Regions from separate parts of the Streptomyces sp. NPDC102360 genome, predicted to be linked through region 1. Evidence: riboswitches for the same ligand, from Rfam matches in the RefSeq annotation. Region 1 holds a riboswitch; the other holds the start of a gene.
What was found. Region 1 has a riboswitch for glycine ahead of gcvP (aminomethyl-transferring glycine dehydrogenase). Riboswitches for the same ligand answer to the same signal wherever they lie in the genome.

Region 1 (14,465 bases):
CACCATGCTCACGCCGGACGGCTGGGCCTTCTCGCACTTCTTCGAGGGCCCCTACATCAGGTCCACCGAACGGGCCCTGCGTCAGGCGGAGTCGCTGCCCCAGGCCTACCAGCCGCGGCTGCTCTCGGTGCCCGAGCTCTACATGCTCACGCTGTGGCTGCACGGCGAGCGCACCGCGGACCCGGCGAGCGGCCAACCGGCGGCCGACGACATCCTCGTCCCGCTCGCACCAGCCCCGCCCGGCATCGCCCCGCACCGCCCGCACCGGGTGGCCGAACTCCTGCCGGTCCTCACCCACCGCCTGACGCCGGCCCCGGCCGCCGCCGGACTGCTCGCCTGACCGACCGGGGCCCGCCGACGGCCCCTGTCGCCCGCACCTGTGCCCCGCACCGCCCGCCGTCCGGTCGCGGGGCACAGCTCTGCCCGAGCGGACTAGCCCGTACCGACCACTCCTAACCACCCGAAGGGAGAGTGGAGTTGGACTGAACCGTCCGCACGGGTGATGCGTCTCCAACCCATAAGGACCGCTGCAAGGAAATCCCTGCGGATTGACGCCCACAGGGCAACACTGGGTTCCAGAACTCACGAAATCGGGGGGCGGCCATGAACAAGCCTTCAAGCCGCAGCACGACAGGCACCACCAGCACCGCCAGTACAGCAAGCACCGTGAGTACAGCAAGCACCGTGAGTACAGCAAGCACCGTGAGTACAGCAAGCACAGCCCACGTCATCGAGATCACTTCGCAGCGAAAGATCCCATCCATGTGCCAGCACCAGCCAGCCTGCCCGACAGCGGAATCCGAGGACAGGGAAGCCGCGCTTCCTGTGGCTCACCATCCCGAGCAGGGGTGGAGCCTCCTCTGCAACGGGGTCCTGCTCTTCGAGGACACCGGCGAGCTGCTGCCCAGTGGCAGGATCATCGCCCCGCACCGCCCACTGGGCACGGTCGTGACGGCGGCGTAGGGATCAGCTGAGCAGGACTGCGCGACCCGTGGCCGCGCAGTCCCGAGTGGATCAGCCCTCGTAGGCGTCGAGCGGCGGGCAGGAACACACCAGGTTCCGGTCGCCGAACGCCTGGTCGATACGCCGCACCGGCGGCCAGTACTTCTCCGAAGCGACCACCCCGGCCGGGAAGACACCTTCTTCCCGGCTGTACGCGTGCTCCCAGTCGCCGCCGAGCATCCCGGCCGTGTGCGGAGCGTTCCGCAGCGGGTTGTCCTCGGCCGCCCACTCGCCGGAGGCGACGCGCTCGATCTCGCCGCGAATCGCGATCATCGCGTCGCAGAACCGGTCGAGCTCCCCGATGTCCTCGCTCTCGGTGGGCTCGATCATGAACGTCCCAGCGACCGGGAACGACATGGTCGGCGCGTGGAACCCGTAGTCGATGAGCCGCTTGGCGACATCGTCGATGCTCACGCCGGTCGCCTTGCTGAGCGGCCGCAGGTCGATGATGCACTCGTGCGCGACGAGCCCGCCCGGACCGTTGTAGAGCACCGGGAAGTGCGGCTCGAGCCGCTTGGCGATGTAGTTCGCGGAGAGCACGGCCACCTGCGTGGCCCGCTTCAGCCCCTCGCCGCCCATGAGCCGCACATACGCCCAGGAGATCGGCAGGATTCCGGCGGAGCCCCACGGCGCCGCGGAGATCGGGCCGACACCCGTCTCGGGGCCCGCGGCCGGCTGCAGCGGGTGGTTCGGCAGGTACGGCGCGAGGTGCTCGCGCACACCGACCGGGCCGACGCCCGGACCGCCGCCGCCGTGCGGGATGCAGAACGTCTTGTGCAGGTTCAGGTGCGAGACGTCGCCGCCGAAGCGGCCCGGCTTGGCGAGCCCCACCAGCGCGTTGAGGTTGGCGCCGTCGACGTAGACCTGGCCGCCCGCGTCGTGCACGGCGGCGCAGATGTCGGCGACGTGCTCCTCGAAGACGCCGTGCGTCGACGGGTACGTGATCATGAGGACGGAGAGCTGCTCGGCGTACTGCTCGATCTTGGCGCGCAGGTCCTCGATGTCGACCTCGCCGTCGTCGGCGGTCTTCACGACGACGACCTTCATGCCGGCCATCACGGCGCTCGCCGCGTTCGTGCCGTGCGCGGAGGACGGAATGAGGCAGACGGTCCGCTGCTCGTCGCCGTTCGCGCGGTGGTAGCCGCGGACGGCGAGCAGACCGGCGAGCTCGCCCTGCGAACCGGCGTTCGGCTGCAGCGACACCTTGTCGTAGCCGGTGACCTCGGCGAGCCGCTCCTCCAGCTCACGGATGAGCGTCAGGTAGCCCTGCGCCTGCTCGGCGGGGGCGAAGGGGTGCAGCTGGCCGAACTCGGGCCAGGTGACCGGCTCCATCTCCGTCGTCGCGTTGAGCTTCATCGTGCAGGAGCCCAACGGGATCATGCCGCGGTCCAGCGCGTAGTCGCGGTCGGCGAGCGCCCGCAGGTAACGCAGCATCGCCGTCTCGGAGCGGTACTGGTGGAAGACGGGGTGCGTCAGGTAGTCGTCCTCGCGCAGCAGCCCGCCCGGCAGCGTGTCCGCCGCCTCGGCGTCCAGGGCCTCGATGTCCGCCTCGACACCGAACGCGCTCCATACGGCGCCCAGTTGGGCTCGCGTGGTGGTCTCGTCACAGGCGAGCGAGACGTGATCGGCGTCCACGAGGCGCAGGTTCACGCCACCTTCGCGCGCGGCGGAGACGACCTCGGCGGCCTTGCCCGGCACCCGCACGGTGAGGGTGTCGAAGTACGCACCGTGCACGACCTCGACGCCGCCCGCCGTGAGCCCGGCGGCGAGCAGGGTGGCGTACCGGTGGGTGCGCCGCGCGATGGACTTGAGGCCCTCGGGCCCGTGGTACACGGCGTACATGCCGGCCATGACGGCGAGCAGCACCTGTGCGGTACAGATGTTGCTGGTCGCCTTCTCGCGGCGGATGTGCTGCTCACGGGTCTGCAGGGCGAGGCGGTACGCCTTGTTCCCGTCGGCGTCGACGGACACACCGACCAGACGGCCCGGCAGCGAGCGCGCGAACTTCTCGCGTACGGCCATGTATCCGGCGTGCGGACCGCCGAAGCCCATCGGCACACCGAAGCGCTGCGTCGTACCGACGGCGATGTCCGCACCGAGGTCACCGGGCGAGGTCAGCAACGTAAGAGCAAGAAGGTCGGCGGCGACGGTGACGATGGCGCCCAGTTCGTGCGCCTGGTCGATCACGGGCTTGATGTCCCGCACCACGCCGGAGGCGCCGGGGTACTGCACGAGCACACCGACGACGCCGCGCTCGGCGACCTCGGCCGGAATGCCCTCGCTGAGGTCGGCGACGACGATCTCGACACCGGTCGGCTCGGCGCGCGTCTCGATCACGGCGATGGTCTGCGGCAGGGCGTCGGCGTCGATGACGTAGACACCGTTCTTGACCTTGCCGACGCGGCGCGACAGGGCCATCGCCTCGGCGGCCGCGGTGCCCTCGTCGAGCAGCGAGGAGCCCGAGGTGGGCAGTCCGGTCAGCTCGGCGACCATGGTCTGGAAGTTGAGCAGCGCCTCGAGGCGGCCCTGCGAGATCTCCGGCTGGTATGGCGTGTACGCCGTGTACCAGGAGGGGTTCTCCATCACGTTGCGCAGAATGACCGGCGGCGTGAACGTCCCGTAGTAGCCGAGGCCGATCATCGAGCCGAGCACCTGGTTGCGCTCTGCAAGGGACTTCAGCTCGGTGAGCACCTCGGCCTCACTGCGGGCGGCCGGAAGATCGAGCGCCTCGGCGCTCTTGATCACATCGGGCACCGCGGCCGCGGTCAGCTCGTCCAGCGAGCCGTAGCCGACCTGCGCGAGCATCTTGGCCTGAGCGGCGTCATCGGGGCCGATGTGGCGCTGCTCGAAGGGGATTCCTCGCTCCAACTGGGAGAGCGGAATACGGTTGGCTGTCATTGCGGAGGCCTCCTGGTCAATGCGACCTACGAGGGGCACCAGGGCGCGGGTACCCGGACGGCCTCCCCCTCTGTCATCTCAACCTGAGAGCTTCACCGGCCCACCCCGCGACAACACGGAACACACCGGCTTGCACCGTCGGTGAGGGCGGAAACCGTGCACCCCGCCCTGCTTTCCAGAGTGACCTCGTCCGTGCGGTACAGGGGCCTGAGAGATTCCGGGGAGGAGTTGCTCCTTCGGCGCCCCCGACGACTGTCGGAAGACTCTCCCGCACGTGGTCAGCAGCCGTTCGCCAGCTTACCAGCGGCTACATGGCCGGAGCCCCCGAGTGGCCGCCTTCCACAATGTGCTCTTTCGTAGTGTTTACAGACCAGTTGCGATCATCGCGATCAGTTGGAGGGCCCGTGCAGACCGATGTCGATCCGCGCAATCTGATCGGCCGCAAGGCTTTCGACCGCAGCGGGGCCAAGATCGGCACCATCGACGAGGTGTACCTGGACGACGCCACAGGCGTGCCGGAGTGGGCCGCGATACGAACCGGCCTGTTCAGCCGCGACGCGTTCGTCCCGCTGGAGCCCAGCGACTTCACGGACGGCGCGCTGAACGTGCCCTTCGAGCGCTCCCTGATCAAGGACTCCCCCGACTTCGGCGTGGGCCGCCATCTCTCCCCGGAGCAGGAACTCCAGCTCTACCACCACTACGGTCTGGACATCACGGCTCCTCAGTCGCCCGACGTCACGTTCGGCACGGTCGCAGGCGCGGAGGACGACCCGACCTGACCCTCGGCCCCCTCGGCCCCTTCGACGGCTTCGACCGCTTCGACCGCTTCGACCAGCGGCAGCGGATCCGCCGCCTCCAGCTCGGGATCATCGACCCGGAACGTCCGCACCCGCCCCGGCACCTGCGCGTACGGCGTCTCGAACCGCACGGTCACCCGCCCGAGCCCGCTCCCCTGCACCCACCCGGGCCCGAACTCGGCATGCCGCACATCGTGCCCGGCCAGCCACTTCCGCTCCACGGGCGTCGGCTCGGGCTCGGCCGCCTCCACGGGCTCGACCGGCCCCGCGTCCCCCTCCGGCTCCCCGGCGGCCGCCTCCTCCGCGGCGGCCTCCTCCGCGGCGGCGAACTGCGCGAACAGGTCCTCCTGCGTGAAGTCGGCGAGCCCGCTGACCCCGACCCCCAGCAAGCGCACGCCACCGGTCGTGTCCACGCTCTCCAGCAGCCGCGCCGCAGCCTCCCGCACCACCCCGGGATCGTCCGTCGGCCCCCGCAGCGTCTCGGAGCGCGTCAGCGTCGAGAAGTCGTAGCGCCGCACCTTGAGCACCACGGTCCGCCCCGAGCGCTCGGCCGCTCTCAGCCGCTCCACGCAGCGGCCGGCGAGCCTGCGCACCTCCATCCGGACCCGCACCCGGTCATGGATGTCCACGTCGTACGTGTCCTCGACCGATACGGACTTGGAGTCCCGCTCGGCGACGACGGGCCGCTCGTCGCGGGCGAGCGCCATCTCGTACAGGTGGCTGCCGTGCGCCTTGCCGAGGAGCCTCACCAGCTCGTCCTCGCCGGCCCCCGCGATCTCCTCCACGGTCAGGATCCCCGCCCGCCGCAGATGATCCGCCGTCGCGGGCCCGACGCCGGGCAGGATCCGCACGGACTGCGGCCCGAGCAGCGCGCGCTCGGTACCGGGACGTATGAGCACCAGCCCGTCCGGCTTGGCCTCCTCCGAGCCGATCTTCGCGAGCATCTTGGACGCGGCGATCCCCACCGACCCGGTCAGACCGGTCACGCGCCGGATGTCGGCCCGCAGCCGGTGCCCCACGGCCTCCGCCGAAGCGGCGTCCCAGGCCGCTTCACCGGCCTCCAGATCGACGAACGCCTCGTCCAGGCTCAGCGGCTCCACGAGCGGCGATAGGGCGCCGAGGAGCCCCATCACCTGCTCGCTGATCTCCCGGTAGAGCCGGAAGCGCGGCACCAGATAGGCGGCATGCGGGGCGAGCCTGCGCGCCTGCCCCATCGGCATCGCCGAGTGCACCCCGAACTTCCGCGCCTCGTACGACGCCGTGGCCACGACACCGCGCGGACCAAGCCCGCCCACGACGACCGCTTTCCCGCGCAGGCTCGGCTTCGCCGCCTGCTCCGCAGAGGCGTAGAAGGCATCCATGTCGAGATGCAGGATCGTGGGCGCGGTTCTCACATCACCGATGCTGCCCTACGCCACTGACAACACGGCGGTACGGACCTCACACGGCCCGGCCCCGCCGCCTCGCGAGCTCGTCCGTGGGGTTCGGCGGCACGATCGTCTCGCCGGTGTCCACGCGCTCCCCGTGCAGCTGCGAGAGCGCGGCATCCACATCCCGCCAGACCACGCCCACGGCGATCCCGAAGACCCCCTGGCCGCCCTGGAGCAGATCGTGCACCTCGTCCGGCGACGTGCACTCGTACACGGTCGCACCGTCGCTCATCAGCGTCATCCGCTCCAGATCCCGGAACCCGCTCTCGCGCAGATGCTGCACGGCCGCCCGGATGTTCTGCAACGAGACGCCCGTGTCCAGGAACCGCTTGACGACCTTGAGGACGACGACGTCCCGGAAGCTGTAGAGCCGCTGTGTCCCCGATCCGTACGCGGAGCGCACACTGGGTTCGACAAGGCCGGTCCTGGCCCAGTAGTCGAGCTGCCGGTAGGTGATGCCGGCCGCCGCACATGCCGTCGGCCCCCGGTATCCCAGCTGCTCGGAAGCGGCCGAGCCGCTCTCCCCCGCCACCGCAGGCACGGCCTGCGGGCGCTGCGGAGTGTGATCGGCCGCGCTGCCGTGAAACAGGTACGGACCGTCCGTCGCCGTACCGTCGCCGCTGCTTCTCACGCCGACCTCCTCATTGACCTGCCTCATCGACGTTAGGCAGTCACAGGGGGTGCGTCAACGAACGCCACACTAGGCACGCCGAGTGATAATCACCCTAAGAGTGGTTTCCCGTGACCCACCGCCGGGAAAGGCTAGCCGAATGTCCCGAAGGCGCCGCCGCTCGACGGCCGGGCCCGGCCGTCGGCCGGGCGGTCACTGGCTGTTGGTGCCGAAGTCCTCGGGAGAGATCTGGTCGAGGAACTCACGGAACTTCTCCACCTCGTCCTCCTGCTCGTCGGGGATCGCGATCCCCGCGTCATCCAGGACCCCGTCACTGCCGAAGATCGGCGTACCGGTGCGCAGCGCCAGGGCTATGGCGTCCGACGGGCGGGCGCTGACCTCGACCCCGCTCGCGAACACCAGCTCCGCGTAGAAGACGCCTTCGCGCAGGTCCGTGATGCGCACTTCCGTGAGCTCCTGGCCGACCGCCTCAAGTACATCCTTGAAAAGGTCGTGCGTCAGCGGACGCGCGGGCGCCATGCCCTGCTGGGCAAAGGCGATCGCGGTCGCCTCCCCCGGTCCGATCCAGATGGGGAGGTACCGGTCGCCTCCCACTTCACGCAGGAGCACGATCGGCTGGTTGGAGGGCATTTCGACCCGGACACCTACGACGTCGAGCTCGTTCACACAGCAACCCTAGGACGTGCCCGGTCGGTTTGGGTAGTCGGGCAGCCACCGAGGACCGGGCCATCGGTGCTCACCCGCGCCCACGATCAGGGCAGACGCACCCCGAGCGCGGTCTGTACAAGTGCCGAGTGCAGCCTCACGGTGAGGCCGGCCAGCTCCTTGGCACGGGCCTCGGCATGCGCCCGCGTCTGCGGATTGCGGTGCACCTTCAGCGGGGCCACCACCTGGTCCACCAGACCTGCCTCCCGGTCCGCGGCCGCCCGCATGACCCGCAGGTGCCGCGGCCCGATCCCGAACCGGGCCAGCTCGCCGATGAGCTCGGCGACCGACACGGCGGAGGCGTCGTAGCCACCGTCGGGCAGCGGGGTGAGGAGCCCGTACGACTCCCATTCGTCGAGCTCGTGCTCCTCGACACCGACGGCGGCCAGCAATTCGTCCCGGCCGACCCGCGCGGCCGTCGGCACGTCGGTGCCGTCCTCCGCGTCGCCGGGGCGCCCGGGTGCGGGCACGGACAGCGTCTCGCCCGGCTCCAGGGCGTCGAGCTGCTCCTTGATGACCTTCAGCGGCAGGTAGTGGTCCCGCTGCATGCGCAGCACGTGGGCCAGCCGCTCGACGTCGTCCGGGCTGAACTTCCGGTAGCCCGACGGGGTCCGCCGGGGCTCGACGAGGCCTTCGGACTCCAGAAACCTGATCTTGGAGATGGTGACTTCGGGAAACTCTTCTCGGAGCACGTTCAGTACGGTGCCGATGCTCATCAGCCGACTGTCCGTGGTGGCGGTACCCCCGGGGGCACCGCCACTCGTCGTGTGCAGCATGGACCTTCCTGAAGGATCGCGGACGGTTCAGATACCGCGCTGGCTCGCGTAGAACACCAGCCGGTACTTGCCGATCTGCACCTCGTCCCCGTTGTTCAGCGTCACCGAGTCGATGCGCTCACGGTTCACATACGTGCCGTTGAGGCTGCCGACGTCGGCAACGGTGAACGAGCCGTCCTGCAGACGACGGAACTCCACGTGGCGGCGCGAGACGGTCACGTCGTCCAGGAAGATGTCGCTCTGCGGATGGCGCCCCGCGGTGGTCAGTTCGCCGTCCAGGAGGAAGCGGCTGCCCGAGTTCGGACCGCGCCGCACCACCAGGAGCGCCGAGCCCAGCGGCAGCGCGTCGACCGCCGCCTGCGCCTCGGGCGAGAGGGCCGGAAGCTGCGTCTGACCCGTCGCCTCCGGGTCGTAGGACTCGAGGCCGGAGATGGAGATCGTGGACGTCGTCTCGGACGGCCCCTCCGGCGCCGCACCGCCGCGCAGCGGCGCACCGCAGTTGGAGCAGAACCGGCTGTTCTCCCCGTTCCGGTTTCCGCACCTCGTACACACCAGGGCCGACATGGACGGATCCTCCTGCCGCGGCTGCCCCGCGGGGGCGTGGGACGCGTACGGGTCGGGGGCAAACCCTCCACCCGTACTTGAGGTTGACGGTTCTCCGAAACCTATGCGGCTGGAACCGGCAGGGTCAACAGACGACGCGCCCTGTTCGCCCGAATTGCCTCCGGCGACCTCGTCCCGGAACAGGGGGCGCTCGCCCACCTGGGTCTCCGGCACATCTCCCTGGCGCGACGCACGATGACGGTTGTCGTCACGCGCACTCTTGCCGAACAACTTCGCAAACAACTTCACGGGCGATTCCCCTTGACCGAAACAGACCCGCCCGTGGGGCAGGACGAACCCTGACTGCACACATCGGCGTACATCGCGTACATCATTGACACGGACACCCTCACAACGTCCGTATCCGCCAAACAGTTTCCACCACGCGCACCACCCTTGCTGCGGCGACCCCCCGCAACGTCATGCCCTCGCACGGTATTCACCATGCACCCCCGGCTTCACTCCGAGGACGACCGAGCGTAATCAGGCCGTCGCGCGGATCGCAAGGCGTCTACGACGATCTTGTTCGAGCGGCTCACGGCCACCGTGGCCTGCTCCTTCTCCAGGGTCTGCACCACGCCCCCGGGGATGTTCAGGGCCGGCTCCAGGTCCTGCGGCTTCCCGATGACCTTGAACCGGTAGGGACGAGCGATCTCGTGCCCGTCCACGCTGATCCCCTTCCCGCCACCGCCGTCCGTCAGATACGTGTTGGCCACGACGCGGACATCATTCACCTGGATCGCCTCCGCGCCGGCGGCGCGCAGTTCCTGGACCGCGTCGAGCAGCATGTCCGCCTCCACGGCCCCCTTCGTGTCGGTGACGGTCATGGTGATCCCGGGGCCCTGCGCGGCCGTCGTGCCCGCCAGAATTCCGAGTTGCTTCTGCTTCTCGGCCGTCTGCTTGCGGGCCTCGTTGGCCTGGTCCGAACTGTTCTCCAGCTCGGTGCGCTGGTCCACGAGACCTTGCTTCTCATCCTCAAGACGCTGAGTTCGATCGTCCAGTTCATCGAGAATGCGAACGAGATCTTCCTGACGCGCACCGCGCAGGGCACTGTTGTCGCTGGTGGACCGCACCTGGATGGCGAGCCCGAGCCCCAGGACGAACAGCAGCACGGCCATGATGAGTTGGGCACGCGACGCGCGCGGCGGCCACAGACCCTTCACGAGCCGCTGCCGCCCGGTCAGTTCGGGCTCGCCCGAGACCGGGCCGGCGTCCGGGCGGACATCCGTGCCGGCCGACTCGGGTTCAGGTGCCTCGGGTTCCGGCACCTTCGACTCGGCCGCGCTCGCCGCCGCCTCCCGCTCGGCCGCACGGTTCTCCGTCGGCACCTCGGGGGGCAACTCCTTGGACGAATCCTTGCGCAACGGGACAGCCTCGGCGTCCGGTTGCTCGTCCCGCGCGTTCTCGCGGTTCTCTGCGTTCTCTTCGTTCTCGTTCTGACTCATCGGCCTCACGCCCGGAACACATGCCGCCGGATCGCGGCCGCGTTGGAGAAGATGCGGATGCCGAGCACCACGACGACACCGGTCGACAGCTGCGCGCCGACGCCCAACTTGTCGCCCAGGAAGACGATCAGCGCGGCCACGACGACGTTCGACAGGAACGAGACGACGAACACCTTGTCGTCGAAGATCCCGTCCAACATGGCGCGCAGCGCCCCGAACACCGCGTCCAGCGCCGCGACGACGGCGATGGGAAGGTAAGGCTCGACGACCGCCGGAACCTCGGGACGGACGAAAAGACCGACCACGACTCCCACGACGAGGCCCAGTACGGCGATCACGATGTGCCCTTCTGCTCTGCTCTCGGCTGTGCTGTACGTACGATCACGCTGGGTGCGGCAGGAAGCTCGACGTCGTCCTGAGCCGAAATACTGGTCCTGACCCCGAAGTTCTCCTGCAGCGCGTGCAGATAGAGACCGTCGGGGCTGTTCTGGAACCGGGTACTCAGCCGTTGCCCGTCCCCCACCGCGAGCACCGTGTACGGCGGCACCAGCGGCTTGTTGTCGACCAGTATCGCGTCACCCGCGGCCCTGATCGCGGACAGCGAGGTGAGGCGCTGCCCGTTGATGCTGATGGCTTCGGCGCCGGACTGCCACAACCCGTTCATGACGCGCTGCATGTCCCGGTCGCGTACGCGACCCGTGTCGGAGAAACCGTTGCTCTCGCGCGGCCCGCTCCCGTCGCCGGTGGTGGCCGACTTGGCGTCGTCGACGACGAGCTTCACACCGGGGCCGTGCACGGCGACGGCGCCGGAGAGCACCCCCGCCAACTCCCCCTTCTCGCCACCGTGCTTCTTCAACGCCTCGCGCTGCATCTCCCCCACGCGCCCGCGCAGCGAGTCGACCTGCCCCTCCAGTTTGTCGGCGGACTCGGTCTCCTGGTCGATGCGGTCGATGAGCTCCTCGCGCTCCTTGGCCACCACCGGCGCGGTGACCCGGGCCTGCGCCGCGCCCACGGTCACCACGAGCGCCGCGAGCACGAGTCCCGCGGCGAGCCCCAGCTTCGCCCGCAGCGTCTTCGGCAAACCGCTCTGCCCCAGCGCCTCTTTGCGCGCGGTGGCCTCCGCGTACCCGTCGTCCAGGCTGTGATCCATCACGTTGGTCAGCAGCGACATGGAGGCATCGGGGCGCGAGGGGCGCTCTGGAGTGCTCCGTTTGGGGGGCTGCTGCGACATGCCGCACATCGTCGCACGTCGTGGCCCCTGCCACCCAACGACCCCACTGCCCTGCTGCCCGACGCCCGAAATGGACGTCGAGCAGCAGGTATCCGGGTCAGCGCCCGGCGCTGTCCACGACCGCCGACCACTCGTCGAGCAGCTGCTGGGCCGAGGCGTCGTCCGGTCCTTCGGCCCACAGGTGGGTGACCGCCTCGGCCGGGTCGGGCAGCACCATCACCCAACGACCGTCGGCCTCCACGACCCGCACCCCGTCGGTGGTGTCCACGGACCGCTCGCCCGCCTCCTCCACGACGCGGCGCATGACGAGACCCTTGACGGCCCACGGCGTCGCGAGGTCCCGCTTGAGCACATGCGCCCGCGGAATCCGCGCGTCGATCTGGCTGAGGGTCAACTGCGTACGGGCGACGAGCCCGATGAGCCGCACAAAGGCCGCGGCCCCGTCGAACACGCTGCTGAACTCGGGAATGATGAACCCGGCCCGCCCGTCCCCACCGAAGATCGTCCCGTCCTCACGCCCCACGCGCGTCAGGTCGTCGGGCGACGTGGTCGTCCACTCGACCTGCGTCCCGTGATACGCGGCCACCTGCTCGGCGATACGTGTGGTGGTCACGGGCAGCGCCACCCGCCCGCTCCTGCGCTCCGCGGCGACAAGATCGAGCATCACGAGCAACGCCCGGTCGTCCTCGACGATCCGCCCCTTCTCGTCGACCAGCGAAAGCCGCTCACCGACCGGGTCGAACCGCACCCCGAACGCGGCCCGCGCCGAGGCCACGATCTCCCCGAGCCGTACGAGCCCTGACCTGCGGGCGTCCGCGGTCTCCGTGGGCCGCGACTCGTCGAGCCCGGGATTGATCGTCAGGGAGTCGACTCCGAGCCGCCCGAGAAGGCTGGGCAACACAAGCCCGGCACTCCCGTTCGACGCGTCGACGACCACCTTCAGCCCTGCCTCCGCGACCCCCGTCGTATCGACGTTCCGCAGCAGCGAACCCGTATACGAGTCGAAGACGCTCGACGGGAAGTGCAGGTCGCCGATCTCCCCGGGAAACGCCCTGCGGTACTCCTGCCGCGCGTACACCCGGTCCAGCTTGCGCTGGCTGCCCTGGGAAAGATCCGCCCCACGCTCGTCGAAGAACATGATGTCGACGGAGTCCGGCACCCCGGGCGTCGTACGGATCATGATCCCGCCGGCACTGCCCCGCGCCGTCTGCTGCCGCGCCACGGGCAACGGCACGTTCTCCAGATCCCGTACGTCCATGGCGCTGGCCTGGAGCGCGGAGATGACGGCCCGCTTCAGCGCACGCGCACCACGGGAGTGATCACGCGCGGTCGTGACGGTCGAACCCTTCTTGAGCGTCGTCGCGTACGCCCCCGCGAGCCGCACGGCCAGCTCCGGAGTGATCTCGACGTTCAGGATCCCGGAGACACCCCTGGCGCCGAACAGATGGGCCTGCCCGCGCGACTCCCAGATGACCGACGTGTTGACGAAGGCGCCGGCCTCGACGGTCTTGAACGGGTAGACCCGCACATTGCCCTGGACGATCGATTCCTCACCGACGAGGCACTCATCGCCGATAACGGCGCCGTCCTCGATCCGCGCGGCCCGCATGATGTCGGTGTTCTTGCCGACCACGCAGCCCCGCAGATTGCAGTGCCTCCCGATGTAGACGTTGTCGTGCAGGACTGCCTTGTGCAGGAAAGCCCCGTTCTTCACGACGACGTTCGAGCCGACGACCGTGTGCTCCCGAATCTCCACATCCGCTTCGACCTTGGCGTAGTCGCCGATGTAGAGCGGTCCCCGCAGCACGGCGTCCGGGTGCACCTCCGCGCCTTCGGCCACCCACACGCCGGGAGAGATCTCGAACCCGTCGAGTTCGACGTCGACCTTTCCTTCGAGGACGTCGGCCTGGGCCTTCACGTAGCTCTCGTGTGTGCCGACGTCCTCCCAGTAGCCCTCGGCAACGTAGCCGTAGATGGGCTTGCCTTCCTTCATCAGCTGCGGGAAGACATCTCCGGACCAGTCCACCGGAACATCGGCTTCGACGTAGTCGAAGACTTCGGGCTCCATCACGTAGATGCCCGTGTTCACCGTGTCCGAGAAGACCTGCCCCCAGGTCGGCTTCTCGAGGAAACGCTCGACCTTCCCTTCCTCGTCGACGATGGTGATACCGAATTCCAGTGGATTGGGTACACGCGTCAGACAGACGGTGACGAGTGCGCCCTTCTCCTTGTGGAATTCGATGAGGTCGGTGAGGTCGAAATCGGTGAGGGCGTCACCCGAGATGACAAGGAAAGAGTCGTCCTTCAGCGCTTCCTCAGCGTTTTTCACGCTGCCGGCAGTGCCGAGTGGCTTCTCCTCGTTGGCATAGGTGAGCTCCATTCCCAGATCTTCGCCGTCCCCGAAGTAGTTCCTGACGAGTGAAGCCAGGAACTGTACGGTGACCACGGTCTCGCTGAGCCCATGCCGCTTGAGCAGCCTGAGCACATGCTCCATGATCGGCCGATTGGCCACAGGCAGAAGCGGCTTGGGCATACTCGAGGTCATGGGGCGAAGGCGTGTGCCTTCGCCTCCGGCCATCACGACGGCCTTCATGTCGGAAGCGTCCTCCTTGAAGAGACGACGGTCTAGCCGACTTCGCCCGCCGGGAATGGCCCGCACTTGTCACGGCGGGCCATCTGGCCTCTGCCAACGCAATGGCGAGCTCAATCGGCCATGGAGTCCGCCCGGACAAGCCGGCGGACTTGAACCACGTACAGGATCCCTGCCCACCAGTACAGCGTCGTACCCCATCCGGCGAACGCCCATCCGAAAATAGCAGCGAGTTCGTGGATCCAGCCCGTTCCGTCACTGAGAAGCAGCAAGGGGAACGCGTACATCAGGTTGAAGGTCGCTGCCTTCCCGAGGAAGTTCACCTGGGGCGGCGGATAGCCATGACGCCGGAGGATC
Region 2 (14,465 bases), on a different contig from region 1:
CGCCGGTGCTCAGGTGCGTGATGTCCTGGCCCTCGAACTCGACGCGGCCTGCCGTGGGTTCAAGGAGCCGCGTGATCAGCCGGCCCATGGTCGACTTGCCGCAGCCGGACTCGCCCACGACGCCGAGCGTCTCACCGGCGCGGACGTCGAAGGAGAGCCCGTCGACCGCCTGCACCGCGGCGACCTGCCGCTTGAGCAGACCCTTGCGGATCGGGAAGTGCTTGACCAGTCCTTCGACCTTGAGCAGCGGCTCACCGGCCGCCGGGTCCGGAGAGGTCGTCGCCTGCTGGGGAATCGTAGGGGGCGTCGTCATCTCGGCTTCAGGTCCTTTGGCGTCCGTACCTTGGGCATCCGTACCTTGGGCATCCGTCACAGCTTCGGCGCAATCTCTTCGTTCCAGATCCGCTCGCGCTCCTCGCCCGACATGTGGCAGGCGGAGAAGTGTCCGGAGCCGACCTCCCGCAGTTCGGGACGCTCGGTGCGCGTGATGTTGTCCTTGGGTACGTCCGCGTAGGGGCAGCGCGGATTGAAGGCGCAGCCGTTCGGCAGATTGATGAGGCTGGGCGGGGAGCCCTTGACCGGGGTGAGCCGCTCCGTCTGCTCCCTGTCGATGCGCGGCATCGAGCCCAGCAGGCCCCACGTGTACGGGTGTTGGGGCGTGCTGAAGACCTGGTCGGCGGTCCCCCGCTCCACGCAGCGGCCGCCGTACATGACCAGCAGCTCGTCCGCCATCTCCGCGACGACACCGAGGTCGTGCGTGATCATGATGACGGCCGAGCCGAACTCCTTCTGCAGATCGCGGATCAGGTCGAGGATCTGCGCCTGCACCGTCACGTCGAGCGCGGTGGTCGGCTCGTCGGCGATCAGCAGCTCGGGGTTGTTGACGAGGGCCATCGCGATCATCGCGCGCTGGCGCATGCCGCCCGAGAACTCGTGCGGATAGGAGTCGATCCGCTTGTCCGGCTGCGGAATGCCGACCCGGTCGAGCATCTCGACGGCCCGCTTGCGCGCGGTCTTCTTGTCGACGTTGTGGTGGACCCGGTAGGCCTCCACGATCTGCTTGCCGATCGAGTAGTACGGGTGCAGCGAGGAGAGCGGATCCTGGAAGATCATCGCCATGTCGCGGCCGCGCAGCTTGCGCACCGTGTTCGGGTCGCCGGAGAGCAGCTCGGTGCCGTCCAGCCAGATCTCGCCGCTGAGCTGCGCCTTGCGCCGGCCGTACTGGCCGGTGGTGTGCAGGCCCATGATGCCGAGCGAGGTCACCGACTTCCCGGAGCCGGACTCGCCGACGATGCCGAGGGTGCGGCCCTTCTCCAGCGTGAAGGAGAGCCCGTCGACGGACTTGACCAGGCCGTCGTCGGTCGGGAAGTGCACATGCAGATCCCGGACCTCGAGGAATGAGCTGGGGGCGCCGGAGGCGGCGGTGGGTTCACCGACCGCCGCTCCGGTCTTGTTCAGTTCGGTCATCCCAGCCTCACTCGCGGGTCGATGACGGCGTACAAGAGGTCCACGACGAGGTTGGCGACGGCGATCGCGAGGGCCGCGATCAGCGTCACGCCGAGGATCACGGGCAGGTCCTTGTTGCTGATGGCCTGGACCGCCGCGAGGCCGAGACCCGGCAGGTTGAACGTGGACTCGGTGAGCACGGCGCCGCCCATCAGCACGCCGAGGTCGAGCCCGAAGACGGTGAGGATCGGCGTCATCGCGGAGCGCAGCGCGTGCCGGGTGATGACGGCCTGTTCGCCGAGGCCCTTGGAGCGCGCGGTGCGGATGTAGTCCTCGCCGAGGATCTCCAGCATGGTGGCGCGGGTGAGCCGGGCGTACATCGCGGCGTTCAGGAAGGCGAGCACGATCCACGGCAGGATCAGCGTCTCGATCCACGTACCGATCGAGTCGTCGGTGGAGAGCGAGTCGGCGATGTGCACCCAGCCGAGGCTGTGCACGAAGATCCCCATCGCGACCATGCCGGTGAAGAAGACCGGCAGGGAGACGCCGGCGAGGGCGGTGGTCATGGCGGCGCGGTCCCAGAAGGAGCCGCGCTTGAGGGCGGAGACGACACCGGTGGCGACGCCGCCGATGAGCCACAGCACACAGGCGCCGAGGGCGAGCGCGCCGGTGACGGGCAGCGCGTCCTTCAGGGTGTTCCAGACGGGTTCCTCCGTACGGAAGGAGTACCCGAAGCAGGGCGCCGCGCAATGGGTCACGTCATTGCCGTTGGCGTAGTCGCGCCCCAGCGGGATGCCCTTGACGAAGTCCCAGAACTGGACGAGCAGAGGGTCGTTGAGCCCCAGCTTGATCCGGATCCCCGCGAGCTGCTCGGCGCCGGACGACTTGCCGGCGAAGAGCACGGCGATGTCCTGACCCGCCCATTTGGGCAGCATGAAGAAGATGGTGAAGGTCGCGAACAGAACGACGAGCACCATGATGATTACGGCGAACAGGCGCCGGGTGAGATAAGCAAGCACTGTGCGCGGCCCGGCGGCGACCGTGGCCCCTTGTGGGGGTGCACGTCCGCCGCCCGGGGCCATCACCTGCCCTTCGGACTGGCGGGTTTCGGCGGCTGGGGCGGAACCGGACGGCGGATGAACTCCGCCGTCCGGCAGGGGTGTTACTTGACGACGCCCAGGGAGGCGTAGTCGTAGCGACCGCTGTAGGCGTCGGCCATCATGGCGTTGGTCAGACGCGGGCCACGCCACGTGATGTTGTTCTCGTAGATGAACGGCATCCAGTCGGCCTGGTCGAGGATCCGCTTGTCGAGCGCCTTGTAGGTCTCGCCGGCCTTGTTCGGGTCCGTCTCGGCGATGGCCTTGTCGAACATGCCGTCGATCTTCGGGTCGTTGATCTCGGACTCGTTGTAGTTACCGGTCTGCGCGAGGAAGCGGCTGTCCCACAGCGGCTGGCCGAAGCCCTGGCCCGACGGGAAGTCCGGGCCCCAACCGCTCATGATCATGCCGTAGCCGCGCGCCTTGACGACCTTCGGCGAACCGGTGACCGAGGCGGCCTCGGCACCGTCGAAGGAGTCGACCTCGACCTTGATGCCGACCTTGGCGAGCTGCTCCTGCAGCGCCTCGGCGGTGTCGACCTCGCCCGGGTTGTTGGTACGGGCGGTGATCTTCGTCGAGAAGCCGGTCGGCTTGCCGCACTCCTTCAGCTCGGACTTGGCCTTGGCCACGTCCGGCTTGCCCTTGCGGGCGAGGATGCCGTACGGGTCGTAATCGCTGTGGCCCTTGATGGACTTCGGCAGGGTGGAGTTGGCGATGTCGCCACCGGCCAGCTTGCCGCCGCGGGTCTGCTGCAGACCGGCGAAGTCCGTTCCGTAGAACACGGCCTTGCGGCAGTGGACGTTGTCGAACGGCTTGGCCTTGTGCACCAGAGCGACGTAGCGGACGAAGGCGGTCCGCATGTTGTCGACGCTGTCCTTGTGGTCCTGGACGGCGGAGACGCGACCCGACTGGGTCATGCCGGTGCCGTTCATGTCGACGTCGTAGTCGCCTTCCATCAGGCGCTTGTCGTTCTCCTCCAGGTTGGCGGAGATCGTCACGTCGACCTTGTCGGGAAGCGCCGCGCGGACCGGGTCCGAGGACTTCTTCCACTTGTCGTTGCGGACCAGCACGATCTTCTTGTTGGCCTTGTACGACTGGAACTTGTACGGGCCGGCGGAGAACGGGTGCGCGGTGTACTTGGCCTTCGTGTCCTTCTCCTGCTTGACCGGCGAGCCGGTCGGCATGGCGAGGAACTGCTCGAAGTCACCGTTCGGCTTGGGCAGCTTGAAGACGACGGTCTGGTCGTCCGGCGTCTCGATCGACTTCAGGCCCAGCTTGTCCTTGGACTTGTCCTTGTAGGGGCCCTTGTACTCGCCCTTGGGGTCCAGGTTCTTCTTCAGGTACTGCGGGCCACCGGTGATGGTGTCCGTCGCCCAGATGCGCTCGATGCCGTACTTGACGTCCTTGGAGGTGATCGGCGAGCCGTCCTCCCAGGTGATCCCGTCCCGCAGGTGGTACGTGTAGGTCTTGCCGTCGTCGGAGATGTCGGCCTTGGACTTGGCCAGGTCACCGACCAGCTCGTTGGACGCCTCGCCCGGCTTGGGCGCGTAGGTCACCAGTTGGCGCGTGTAGAACCGCATGAAGTCCCAGGACATGCCGTAGTAGGCGCGCTGCGGGTCCGCGGAGTCCAGGTCCTGCTTGCCGACCATGCGCAGCGTGCCCCCCTTCTTCTTCGAAGGGTTGGCGATCTTCTGGTACGCGGCGTCGTAACCGGCGCCCTTCGACGAGTCCTTGGAGTCGTCGTCGCTGCCACCGCCGCACGCCGTGGTCGACACCAGAGCCGCGACCACGAGGGCGGCGCCGGCGGCGAGCCGTCGTTTCGAGGAACCTGTGGGCATTTTCTCGTAACCTCCGAGATCGCGGTCCCGGACACCTGCCGGAGAACCATGGAGTCAAGCCACCTGACGGTGCTGCAGGGGCAGTTCGGTGAAAGCCAGTTGGACTTGTACGGCGTTACCGGGTGCCCTTCGGGTCGAGGGCGTCGCGCAGCCCGTCGCCGAAGAGGTTGAAGGCGAGAACGGTGATGAAGATCGTGACACCCGGGAAGACCATGAACATCGGGTCGTGCTCGTACGTCTCCAGAGCGTCGCGGAGCATGCCGCCCCAGGAGGCCGTGGGCGGCCTGACACCCGCACCGAGGAAGCTGAGCGCCGCCTCCGTGAGGATGTTGGTCGGGATCATCAGCGTCATGTAGACGACGATGGGCGCCGCCAGGTTCGGCAGCAGTTCGCGGAACAGGATGTGCCGCGAGCCACCGCCCAACGACCGTGCCGCCTCGACGTATTCACGCTCCCGCAGGGAGAGCGTCTGCCCTCGGACGATGCGGCCGATGTACGGCCATCCGAAGAATCCGATGACGAGGACCAGTACGGCGATGCGCACCCCGCTGCCGGTCAGGCCGAGCAGGTCGTCGGGGAGCACGGAGACCAGGGAGATGATGAAGAGCAGCTGCGGGAAGGAGAGCAGCACGTCCATCACGCGGCTGATCACCGCGTCGATCCAGCCGCCGAAGAAGCCGGCGATGATGCCGAACAGCGTGCCGAGCACCACGGCGACGATCGCCGCGAGGAACGCCACGAGCAGCGAGATCCGGGCGCCGTAGACGATGCGGCTGAAGACGTCGCGGCCCTTGTTCGGCTCCAGGCCGAAGAGGAAGTCGCCGCTCACGCCGCCGAGCGCGCCCTGGGGCAGGTTCGTCAGCGGGTCGAGCTTGTCCTGGTGGAAGTCGTTCGGCGGGTGGCCGAGCAGGCTGACGATGAACGGCGCGAAGATCGCGACCAGGATCAGAAGGACGACAACGATGCCACCGCCGAGAGCGACCTTGTCGCGCTTCAGCCGGTTCCAGGCGATCTGCTTGAGCGACCGGCCCTCGACCTTGCGGTCTCCGTCTCCCTTGGCAGGCTCGACCGGGGCGCTCGGTTCCGCTTCCGCGCTCGTGTCGTGCAATGGTGCCGTCATCGTGGCAGGGACCCCTCTCAACCGGCGGTGACCGGCCCGCACTTGCCGCTGTGGCGGCGTGGTTCAGTCCGTCGTACACAGAGGCGAAGCCCCCTTGCTGCGGGAGTCTTCAACCTGGGCGCGATCTGTTGCCAGACTTGACAGCGAAAGGATGCCTAAACGTGATGCAGGCTGGGGTGTTCCGTTATCCGGAGAGGGGTGAACGGGGTGCGGACGGTGGGCAGTTGGGCCCCAAGCGGCCGAATGGCCGCGCAACCGGGACAGTTGGGGCGGCACCGGTCAAAAGATGTCCTCAAACGCCGGACGGGCTGGAGCTAACGCGTAGCGCCGTACGGCGGCGGATACCCGTACCCACCCCCAGCGGGAGCGACATGCGCCTCGCGGTCGTAGAACGGCCGCGCGTTCGCCCTGAGCCACATGGCGATGGGGTCGTACTCGTCCGACATCGCGACCGTGGAGACCGGGAGGCCCTCGGGGACCGCGGGGACGGACTGCTGCATCATCGCCCGGACCGCGTCCACGGACGCCGGTGACGTGTCGTAGACGTCCAGGCCGATGGCGAGGTAGGGCGCGCCGAGCGCGGGCTGGACCCAGGCGCGGCGCAGGGAACGGATCGCCGTGGTGCGGTGGGCGTTCTGCGTCAGTACCGCATAGAACTGGGGGATTTCGATCGTGGGCTCGGAGAGCCGCAGCGGGCCCGCGGGCTGCCGGTCGAGGCCGCCCGCGATGCGGCGCAGGTCGAGCCACGGGATGCCGACGCCGCCACCCGGCGCGTGCGGGTTCAGCCAGAGCCCGTAGTGGTCCGGGTAGAGCGTGCGCGCCGCGTCGACCCCGCTCACCACCTCGTACGCCCGCGACCAGCCGGAGGCGGAGAGCTCCTGGGCGGAGGTGACGCACGGGGCGTAGCCGAAGCCGTCCACCTCCATGTTCCCGTACTGGGCGTCAGGAGAGCCGGCCTGGCCGTGCCAGAGCAGCATCCAGACCTGCCCGGCCGCGGGGTCGGCGAGGGCCTTGAGGAGCGCCTCGTACGCGTCGTGGCGTCCCGGCGTCACCTGGCGCAGCATGTGCTCGACTTGTCCAGCCGCGGCCGTGCCCGACGCACTCACCCGTAACCGCCCCTTCGGCTCTTCACATACGTCCGTGTCCCACACGTGGCCGGAAAGCGAAGCGCCGACCGGTCACGTCATGAAACCAGCTTAAGCGGCGATACTGACACCGACTTGACGGACGCCGTCACCCTTCTCGTACGTAGAACGGCCGTACGTGTGTACGCAGCCAGTCCGCGACCGGGTCCTGCGTCACGTCCAGGAACACCAGGTTGACGGCCCAGGCCACCGGCGCGCGGCCCAGCGCCCGCCCCAGCGCCTCCAGCGGAACGTCCCGCGCACCGCCCGCGGCACCGGCGGCCTGCGCCAGCAGTTCCACGCCGATGAACAGGGACGGCTCCGCGTCCTCCACGGTCGCGAGGCAGCGCCGGGCGCTCAGTACCGTGCCGAGCGCCTCGAACTCCTCACGCACCGCGGCCAGGAAGTCCATCGGGTCGACCTGCCAGTCGGGCTCACTGAGCACCACGCGGCCACCCGTCGCCGGGCCGTCCAGCGGGGTGCGGCCACTGCGGGCCAGCTCGGCGACGGCCTGCGGCGGCAGCGGCACGCCCACCGTGCCGTCCGGGTTCACCGCGATGCCGACCTGCGGCGGAAGCCCGCGCGCGAACTCCACGGCCGGGGCCACCGTGCAGTCCATGCGGCCACCGGTGACCGCCATGAACTGCTGCTCGGAGCTGAACACGGGGACGAAGGCCTGGCCCGCGATCTCCAGGCTCGGCAGGTCGAGGTCCCTGCTGGCGTTCGAACCGCCCCTGGGCAGCGGGATCCACACGTGGCTGCGGCCGAGCACCTCGACGACGCGGGCACCGGACTCCGGATGCCCGAGGGCCGCGGCGAGGACCTCCTCCAACTCGTTGGCGGGCCAGCCCTGCACGGGGTGGGCGTAGCCGCCCTCGTGCCCCTGAGCGTGACCGTGACCCGGCTCCGGGGTGCCTGGGAACTCCATGACTGCCATCAACCTCTGCTGTTCCGCCCGCTGCTGCTGCCCGCCGACCTTAACCGGTGTCAGTCGCCGAACGTGATCCCGCCCAGCGCCTCCATCGCCGCCCGGTCGAGCAGCACCGCCGACTCCATCCCGGCCGGCAGCTTCCCCCGCTCCGTCGAGCTGACGAGCGCGCCCACCGCCCTGCGGTGCCGGGCGAAGGCGTACCGGGACACCCCGCGGCCGCGGTCCCGCTGCCCCTCAAGGGCCGTGTCCGCCGGTACGTCGAGCAGCATCAGGTGGACGGCGACCCCGCGCCGCCGCGCCGTGCGGATCACCCAGCGGCGCACCCACGCCTGCGTACCGCAGTCGTGGACGACGACGCTCACGCCCGAGCGCATCGCCCGGCGCAGCCCCACGTAGTGCGCGACGCGGACCAGCGGGCGGTACAGCGCGTACGGCAGGTAGCGCGGCATGCGGGCGGCCCAGCGCTCGCGGGTGTCCTGCGAATCGATCCGGATCTCCTTGACGGCCCGCCGCATCAGCGTCGACTTGCCGCTGCCCGGCAGACCCGAGAGCACGACGAGGTCGCCCGCCGCGAAGGCGAGCAGGTGCGGCGTGTGACCGCGACGGCCGCGCAGATCCCGCACCGAGCGCCGGCCGGTGCTCCGCACCCCCGCCACCACCGGCGCCGAAGCCGACACCGCATACGCCCCCGCCACTGCCTTGTGCACCGTGATCGTCCTCCCCGTTCCGGTCACGCCACCCTTGCCCCTCAAGTGTAAAGAGAAGGTAATGCCACTCAAGGGCTTTCCCTGTCGGACGGGCATGCAATGATGTGCGCGCAAACTGCATACCGGCCGCTTGAATCCGCGCGGGAGAGTTCCGGGTACTCACGAGTGCCCGGACGCCGAAGGAGCAAGTTCCTCCCTTGAATCTCTCAGGCCCCGTACCGCGCGGGCGAGGCAGATCTGAAAAGTGGGGCGTCTTTGTGACGTGACGCCCCCACCCAAGGTGCAAGCCCCTCGGGGCGAACCTCTCAGGTTCCGATGACAGATGGGGAGGACGTCTCGCGTGCGTTCACGAGACTCCGCCATCGCCGTCATGCCACCGGGAGCACACCAGCCATGACCCGCACCACCGCACTGGACGCCCTGCACCGTTCGCTCGGCGCGACCATGACCGACTTCGCCGGCTGGGACATGCCGCTGCGCTACGGCAGCGAGCGCGACGAGCACAACGCCGTGCGCACGCGTGCCGGCCTCTTCGACCTCTCCCACATGGGCGAGATCACCGTGTCCGGTCCGCAGGCCGTCGACCTCCTCAACCACGCTCTCGTGGGCAACATCGGTTCCGTGGGCCTCGGCCGCGCCCGCTACACGATGATCTGCCGCGCGGACGGCGGGATCCTCGACGACCTGATCGTGTACCGGCTTGGCGAGACCACCTACATGGTGGTCGCGAACGCGGGCAACGCGCAGGTCGTGCTCGACGCCCTCACCGGGCGCGCCGCCGGCTTCGACGCCGAGGTCCGCGACGACCGGGACGCGTACGCGCTGCTCGCGGTGCAGGGCCCGACCTCCGCGGCGATCGTGAAGTCCGTCACGGACGCGGACCTGGACGGCCTGAAGTACTACGCGGGACTGCCCGACACCGTCGCCGGCGTGCAGGCGCTCATCGCGCGCACCGGCTACACCGGCGAGGACGGCTTCGAGCTGTTCGTCGCCCCCACCGATGCCGAGAAGCTGTGGCAGGCGCTCACCGAGGCGGGCGCCGAGTACGGCCTGATCCCCGCCGGACTGTCCTGCCGGGACACGCTGCGCCTGGAGGCGGGCATGCCGCTGTACGGGCACGAGCTGACGACCGGGCTCACCCCCTTCGACGCCGGTCTCGGCCGCGTCGTGAAGTTCGAGAAGACCTCGCACGGGGACGACTTCGTGGGCCACGACGCCCTCAAGGAGGCCGCCGCGAAGGCCGAGGCCAACCCGCCCCGCAAGCTCGTCGGCCTCATCGCCGAGGGCCGCCGGGTGCCGCGCGCCGGAATGTCCGTCGTCGTCGACGGCACGGTGATCGGCGAGGTCACCTCCGGCGCCCCGTCCCCGACGCTGGGCAAGCCGATCGCGATGGCGTACGTGGACGCCACGCACGCGGAGCCGGGTACGGCGGGTGTCGGTGTCGACATCCGCGGCACGCACGAGCCGTACGAGGTCGTGGCACTGCCGTTCTACAAGCGCCAGAAGTAGCCGCGCCGCGCATCGGCGCCCCCTCTGTCACCAGCACCTTCCCGCGTACAGGAGAATTCGCATCATGAGCAACCCCCAGCAGCTGCGTTACAGCAAGGAGCACGAGTGGCTCTCGGCCGTCGAGGACGGCGTCGCCACGATCGGCATCACGGAGCACGCCGCGAACGCGCTCGGTGACATCGTGTTCGTCCAGCTCCCCGAGGTCGGTGACACCGTGACCGCGGGCGAGACCTGTGGCGAGCTCGAGTCGACCAAGTCGGTCTCCGACCTGTACTCCCCCGTGAACGGCGAGGTCACCGAGATCAACCAGGACGTCGTCGACGACCCGGCGCTCGTCAACTCGGCCCCGTTCGAGGGCGGCTGGCTGTTCAAGGTCCGGCTGGCCGACGAGCCGAAGGACCTGCTCTCCGCCGACGAGTACACCGAGTTCTCCGGGAGCTGACCCCCTGATGTCCGTACTGAACGAATCCCTGCACGAGCTCGACCCCGAGGTCGCCGTCGCGGTCGACGCCGAGCTGAAGCGCCAGCAGTCGACCCTCGAAATGATCGCGTCGGAGAACTTCGCTCCGGCCGCCGTCATGGAGGCCCAGGGCTCGGTCCTCACCAACAAGTACGCGGAGGGCTACCCCGGCCGCCGCTACTACGGCGGCTGCGAGCACGTCGACGTCACCGAGCAGATCGCGATCGACCGTGTGAAGGCGCTCTTCGGCGCCGAGTACGCGAACGTGCAGCCGCACTCCGGCGCCTCCGCGAACCAGGCCGCGCTCTTCGCCATCGCCAAGCCGGGCGACACGATCCTCGGCCTGGACCTGGCGCACGGCGGCCACCTCACGCACGGCATGCGCCTGAACTTCTCCGGCAAGCAGTTCAACGTGGTCCCGTACCACGTGGACGACGCCGGCCTGGTCGACATGGCCGAGGTCGAGCGGCTCGCCAAGGAGCACCGCCCGAAGGTGATCATCGCCGGCTGGTCCGCGTACCCGCGCCAGCTGGACTTCGCCGAGTTCCGTCGCATCGCCGACGAGGTCGAGGCGTACCTGTGGGTCGACATGGCGCACTTCGCGGGCCTCGTGGCCGCGGGCCTGCACCCCAACCCGGTGCCGCACGCCGACGTCGTCACGTCCACGACGCACAAGACGCTCGGCGGTCCGCGCGGCGGCATCATCCTCGCCCGCAACAAGGACTTCGCGAAGAAGCTGAACTCGGCGGTCTTCCCGGGCTTCCAGGGCGGCCCCCTTGAGCACGTGATCGCGGCCAAGGCCGTCTCCTTCAAGGTCGCCGCATCGGAGGACTTCAAGGAGCGCCAGGCCCGCACGATCGAGGGCGCCCGGCTCCTCGCCGAGCGCCTGACGACCCCGGAGTCCCGCGCGGCGGGCGTCAACGTCCTCTCCGGCGGCACCGACGTGCACCTGGTCCTCGTCGACCTGCGCGAATCGGAGCTCGACGGCCAGCAGGCCGAGGACCGCCTCCACGAGGTCGGCATCACGGTCAACCGCAACGCGGTCCCGAACGACCCGCGCCCGCCGATGGTCACCTCCGGCCTGCGGATCGGCACCCCGGCCCTCGCCACCCGCGGCTTCCAGGCCGAGGACTTCCGCGAGGTCGCCGACGTGATCGCGCTGGCGCTTCAGCCGTCGTACGACGCGGAGGCGCTCAAGGCCCGGGTGACCGCTCTGGCCGACAAGCACCCGCTGTACCCGAATCTCGGCAAGTAACAGCGGGCTCGCTCCCTGGGGCACCGCGCACACTGGAGAGTGCGCGGTGCCCCGCACCACTTCTGTACCGTCCCCTGGAGGAACCCGTGGCCATCTCGGTCTTCGACCTGTTCTCGATCGGCATCGGCCCGTCCAGCTCGCACACGGTCGGCCCGATGCGCGCGGCCCGCATGTTCGCGCGGCGCCTGAAGAACGAGGGCCTGCTGGCCCACACCTCCTCCGTCCGCGCCGAGCTGTACGGCTCCCTGGGCGCGACCGGGCACGGACACGGCACCCCGAAGGCGGTGCTGCTCGGCCTCGAGGGCGACTCCCCGCGCACGGTCGACGTCGAGCACGCCGACGAGCGCGTGCAGACGATCAAGGAGACGGGCCGCCTCAACCTGCTCGGCGCGCACGAGATCCCGTTCTCCTACGACGACGATCTCGTCCTGCACCGCCGCAAGGCCCTCCCGTACCACGCGAACGGCATGACGCTGTGGGCATACGGTGACGAGGCTTCCGACGGCAAGGAGCTGCTCACCAAGACGTACTACTCGGTGGGCGGCGGCTTCGTCGTCGACGAGGACGCCGTCGAGGGCTCGAACCCGATCGTCCCCGACGACACGTCCCTCAAGTACCCCTTCCGCACCGGCGACGAGCTGCTCCGCCTCGCGCAGGAGACCGGCCTGTCCATCCCGGCCCTGATGCTGGAGAACGAGAAGGCCTGGCGCACGGAGGACGAGATCCGCGAGGGTCTCCTGGACATCTGGCGCGTCATGCAGTCCTGCGTCTCCCGCGGCATGTCCCACGAGGGCATCCTGCCCGGCGGCCTCAAGGTCCGCCGCCGCGCCGCGAGTTCGGCCCGCAAGCTGCGCGCCGAGGGCGACCCCAAGGCCCTCGCCATGGAGTGGATCACCCTCTACGCGATGGCCGTGAACGAGGAGAACGCGGCGGGCGGCCGGGTCGTCACGGCGCCCACGAACGGCGCGGCGGGCATCATCCCCGCCGTCCTGCACTACTACGTGAACTTCGTGCCCGGAGCCGACGAGGACGGCGTGGTCCGCCTCCTGCTCACGGCCGGCGCGATCGGCATGCTCTTCAAGGAGAACGCCTCCATCTCCGGTGCCGAGGTCGGCTGCCAGGGCGAGGTCGGCTCCGCCTGCTCGATGGCGGCGGGCGCCCTCGCCGAGGCGCTCGGCGGCTCCCCGGAGCAGGTGGAGAACGCGGCCGAGATCGGCATGGAGCACAACCTCGGCCTGACCTGCGACCCGGTCGGCGGCCTCGTCCAGATCCCGTGCATCGAGCGCAACGGCATGGCGGCGGTCAAGGCCGTCACCGCCGCGAAGATGGCGCTGCGCGGCGACGGCTCGCACAAGGTGTCCCTCGACAAGGTCATCAAGACGATGCGGGACACCGGCGCGGACATGAGCGTCAAGTACAAGGAGACGGCGCGCGGCGGGCTCGCGGTGAACATCATCGAGTGCTGAGGCCGCCTCCTCGGGGTCGGCCGGTTCACGCGCCAGGGGGTTCCCGAATCCGTCGACGCCTCTAGGGTCCTTCTGACGGGTCAGGCTGGATGCGGGTGGCCGTGGCCGTCCGGTGCAGACGAGCGGGGTCTGGTGCGTGCAGCTGCAAGGCGGAGGAGGGCGTCAACGCGGAGCGTTGGCAACCGACGACAACGCCGCAGATGGGCGTGCCAGACCCCGCGACTCCAGCAGGATCCGTCAGAAGGGCCCTAGCTTTGACGTACGGGCAGGGCGGCCGGGGTAACGGCCGCCCTCGCCGCACGGTCCTGGCTCGTTGGATGAATGGAATCCGAGGACTCATGCCCCCTGAGATAGTCAGCCGTCAAGGTTCCCTGGCCGGAGAGCGGTTCGGCATCGGAGCGAAGCCCCTCACGTTCGGCCGCAAGTCCGCGAACGACGTGGTGATCCGCGACGTGAGCATCTCGCGGTTCCATGCCGAGGTACGCCGCGAGGGCCATGGATTCATGCTCTACGACCTGGGAAGCAGCAACGGGACATACGTCAACGGGGAGCGCATGACCTCGCGCGTGCTCCAGCCCGACGACGTCATCACGATCGGTGAGGAGACGTTCTCCTTCGAGGCGGCAGGACCGATGGAGACCATCATGGACCTCTCCGTTCTCGAGGCCCTCACGCCGCCTCCCGCCGAGCAGCCGGTCCCGGTGCTCAAGGTGACGGTGTCGGGCGGCGGTCCCGTGGGGCTTGCCTTCGCCCTGCTCCTGGAGTCCCTGCTCGGCCCCCGGGCCGCCGTCACGATCTACGACGGCCGCTGGACCCGGGACGGGGACAGGGTCGTCTGGAAGGACGCGACACAGGGAAACGTCCGGCGCATGCAGGTCGTCACGGTGCAGAGCCGCCAGTACCTCGGCCTTCCCCAGGAGGTCCAGGACCGGCTGTTCAAGGACGGCGCGTACAGCGAGATGTGGCCGGCGGGCCCGGACTCGATCCGCGGTCACCAGCCCCGCAACATCCGGATCTCCTACGTGGAGGACACACTCCTGGAGCTGGCCAACGAGAAGGCGGACCGCATCCGCCTCGTGCCGGAGCGGTTCGACCCGGTCGAGCACGAGAAGAGCGCGGCCGCGGACCATGTGCTCGCCATCTGCGAGGGAGGTCGCTCCCGGACGCGTGCGCACTTCACAGAGAAGTTCGGCCGGGCCGACACGTCCATCTACTCGCTGGAAGGCGCGCACCTCCAGGACGTGGTGCTCGGCCTGAGGGTGAAGTCCAGGCTGTCGGATCCGATGTCCGTGCTGCTCACCGTGGCGCAGAACCGGTTCCTCCTCAACTCCCTGCGCGGTGAGGGCTTCCTCAACATGCGGCTCACCGACGAGGAGGCAAAGGAGGTCGTGGGGATCGACCCCGTCCGGCAGGTGTTCGAGGAGTGCATCGCCTCGCGCCCGTGCGTGATGAACCGGAGCGAGGACGGCGACTTCCTCTGCGACACCCACAGCACCTTGTTCCTGCCCGCCC

Region 2: another riboswitch for glycine. It lies ahead of gcvT (glycine cleavage system aminomethyltransferase GcvT); the one in region 1 lies ahead of gcvP (aminomethyl-transferring glycine dehydrogenase).

Annotation. Positions count from the first base shown of each region.
Region 1 covers NZ_JBIWLG010000027.1:15,629-30,093, forward strand. The annotation lists gene ACIRHA_RS42935 (hypothetical protein) at 1-340, shown strand, start outside; gene ACIRHA_RS42940 (DUF5999 family protein) at 763-963, shown strand; gene gcvP (aminomethyl-transferring glycine dehydrogenase) at 1,015-3,900, opposite strand; glycine riboswitch at 4,086-4,181, opposite strand; gene ACIRHA_RS42950 (PRC-barrel domain-containing protein) at 4,305-4,679, shown strand; gene ACIRHA_RS42955 (DNA polymerase IV) at 4,622-6,091, opposite strand; gene ACIRHA_RS42960 (MerR family transcriptional regulator) at 6,138-6,758, opposite strand; gene ACIRHA_RS42965 (bifunctional nuclease family protein) at 6,951-7,424, opposite strand; gene ACIRHA_RS42970 (MerR family transcriptional regulator) at 7,511-8,239, opposite strand; gene ACIRHA_RS42975 (FHA domain-containing protein) at 8,267-9,217, opposite strand; gene ACIRHA_RS42980 (DUF881 domain-containing protein) at 9,301-10,287, opposite strand; gene ACIRHA_RS42985 (small basic family protein) at 10,293-10,625, opposite strand; gene ACIRHA_RS42990 (DUF881 domain-containing protein) at 10,622-11,527, opposite strand; gene ACIRHA_RS42995 (sugar phosphate nucleotidyltransferase) at 11,616-14,111, opposite strand; gene ACIRHA_RS43000 (CDP-alcohol phosphatidyltransferase family protein) at 14,222-14,465, opposite strand, start outside.
Region 2 covers NZ_JBIWLG010000008.1:45,297-59,761, reverse strand. The annotation lists gene ACIRHA_RS27900 (ABC transporter ATP-binding protein) at 1-313, opposite strand, end outside; gene ACIRHA_RS27895 (ABC transporter ATP-binding protein) at 370-1,467, opposite strand; gene ACIRHA_RS27890 (ABC transporter permease) at 1,464-2,465, opposite strand; gene ACIRHA_RS27885 (ABC transporter substrate-binding protein) at 2,609-4,381, opposite strand; gene ACIRHA_RS27880 (ABC transporter permease) at 4,497-5,501, opposite strand; gene ACIRHA_RS27875 (enhanced serine sensitivity protein SseB C-terminal domain-containing protein) at 5,816-6,607, opposite strand; gene ACIRHA_RS27870 (enhanced serine sensitivity protein SseB) at 6,735-7,553, opposite strand; gene ACIRHA_RS27865 (AAA family ATPase) at 7,613-8,269, opposite strand; glycine riboswitch at 8,395-8,494, shown strand; gene gcvT (glycine cleavage system aminomethyltransferase GcvT) at 8,657-9,772, shown strand; gene gcvH (glycine cleavage system protein GcvH) at 9,837-10,214, shown strand; gene glyA (serine hydroxymethyltransferase) at 10,222-11,487, shown strand; gene ACIRHA_RS27845 (L-serine ammonia-lyase) at 11,574-12,953, shown strand; gene ACIRHA_RS27840 (FHA domain-containing protein) at 13,292-14,465, shown strand, end outside.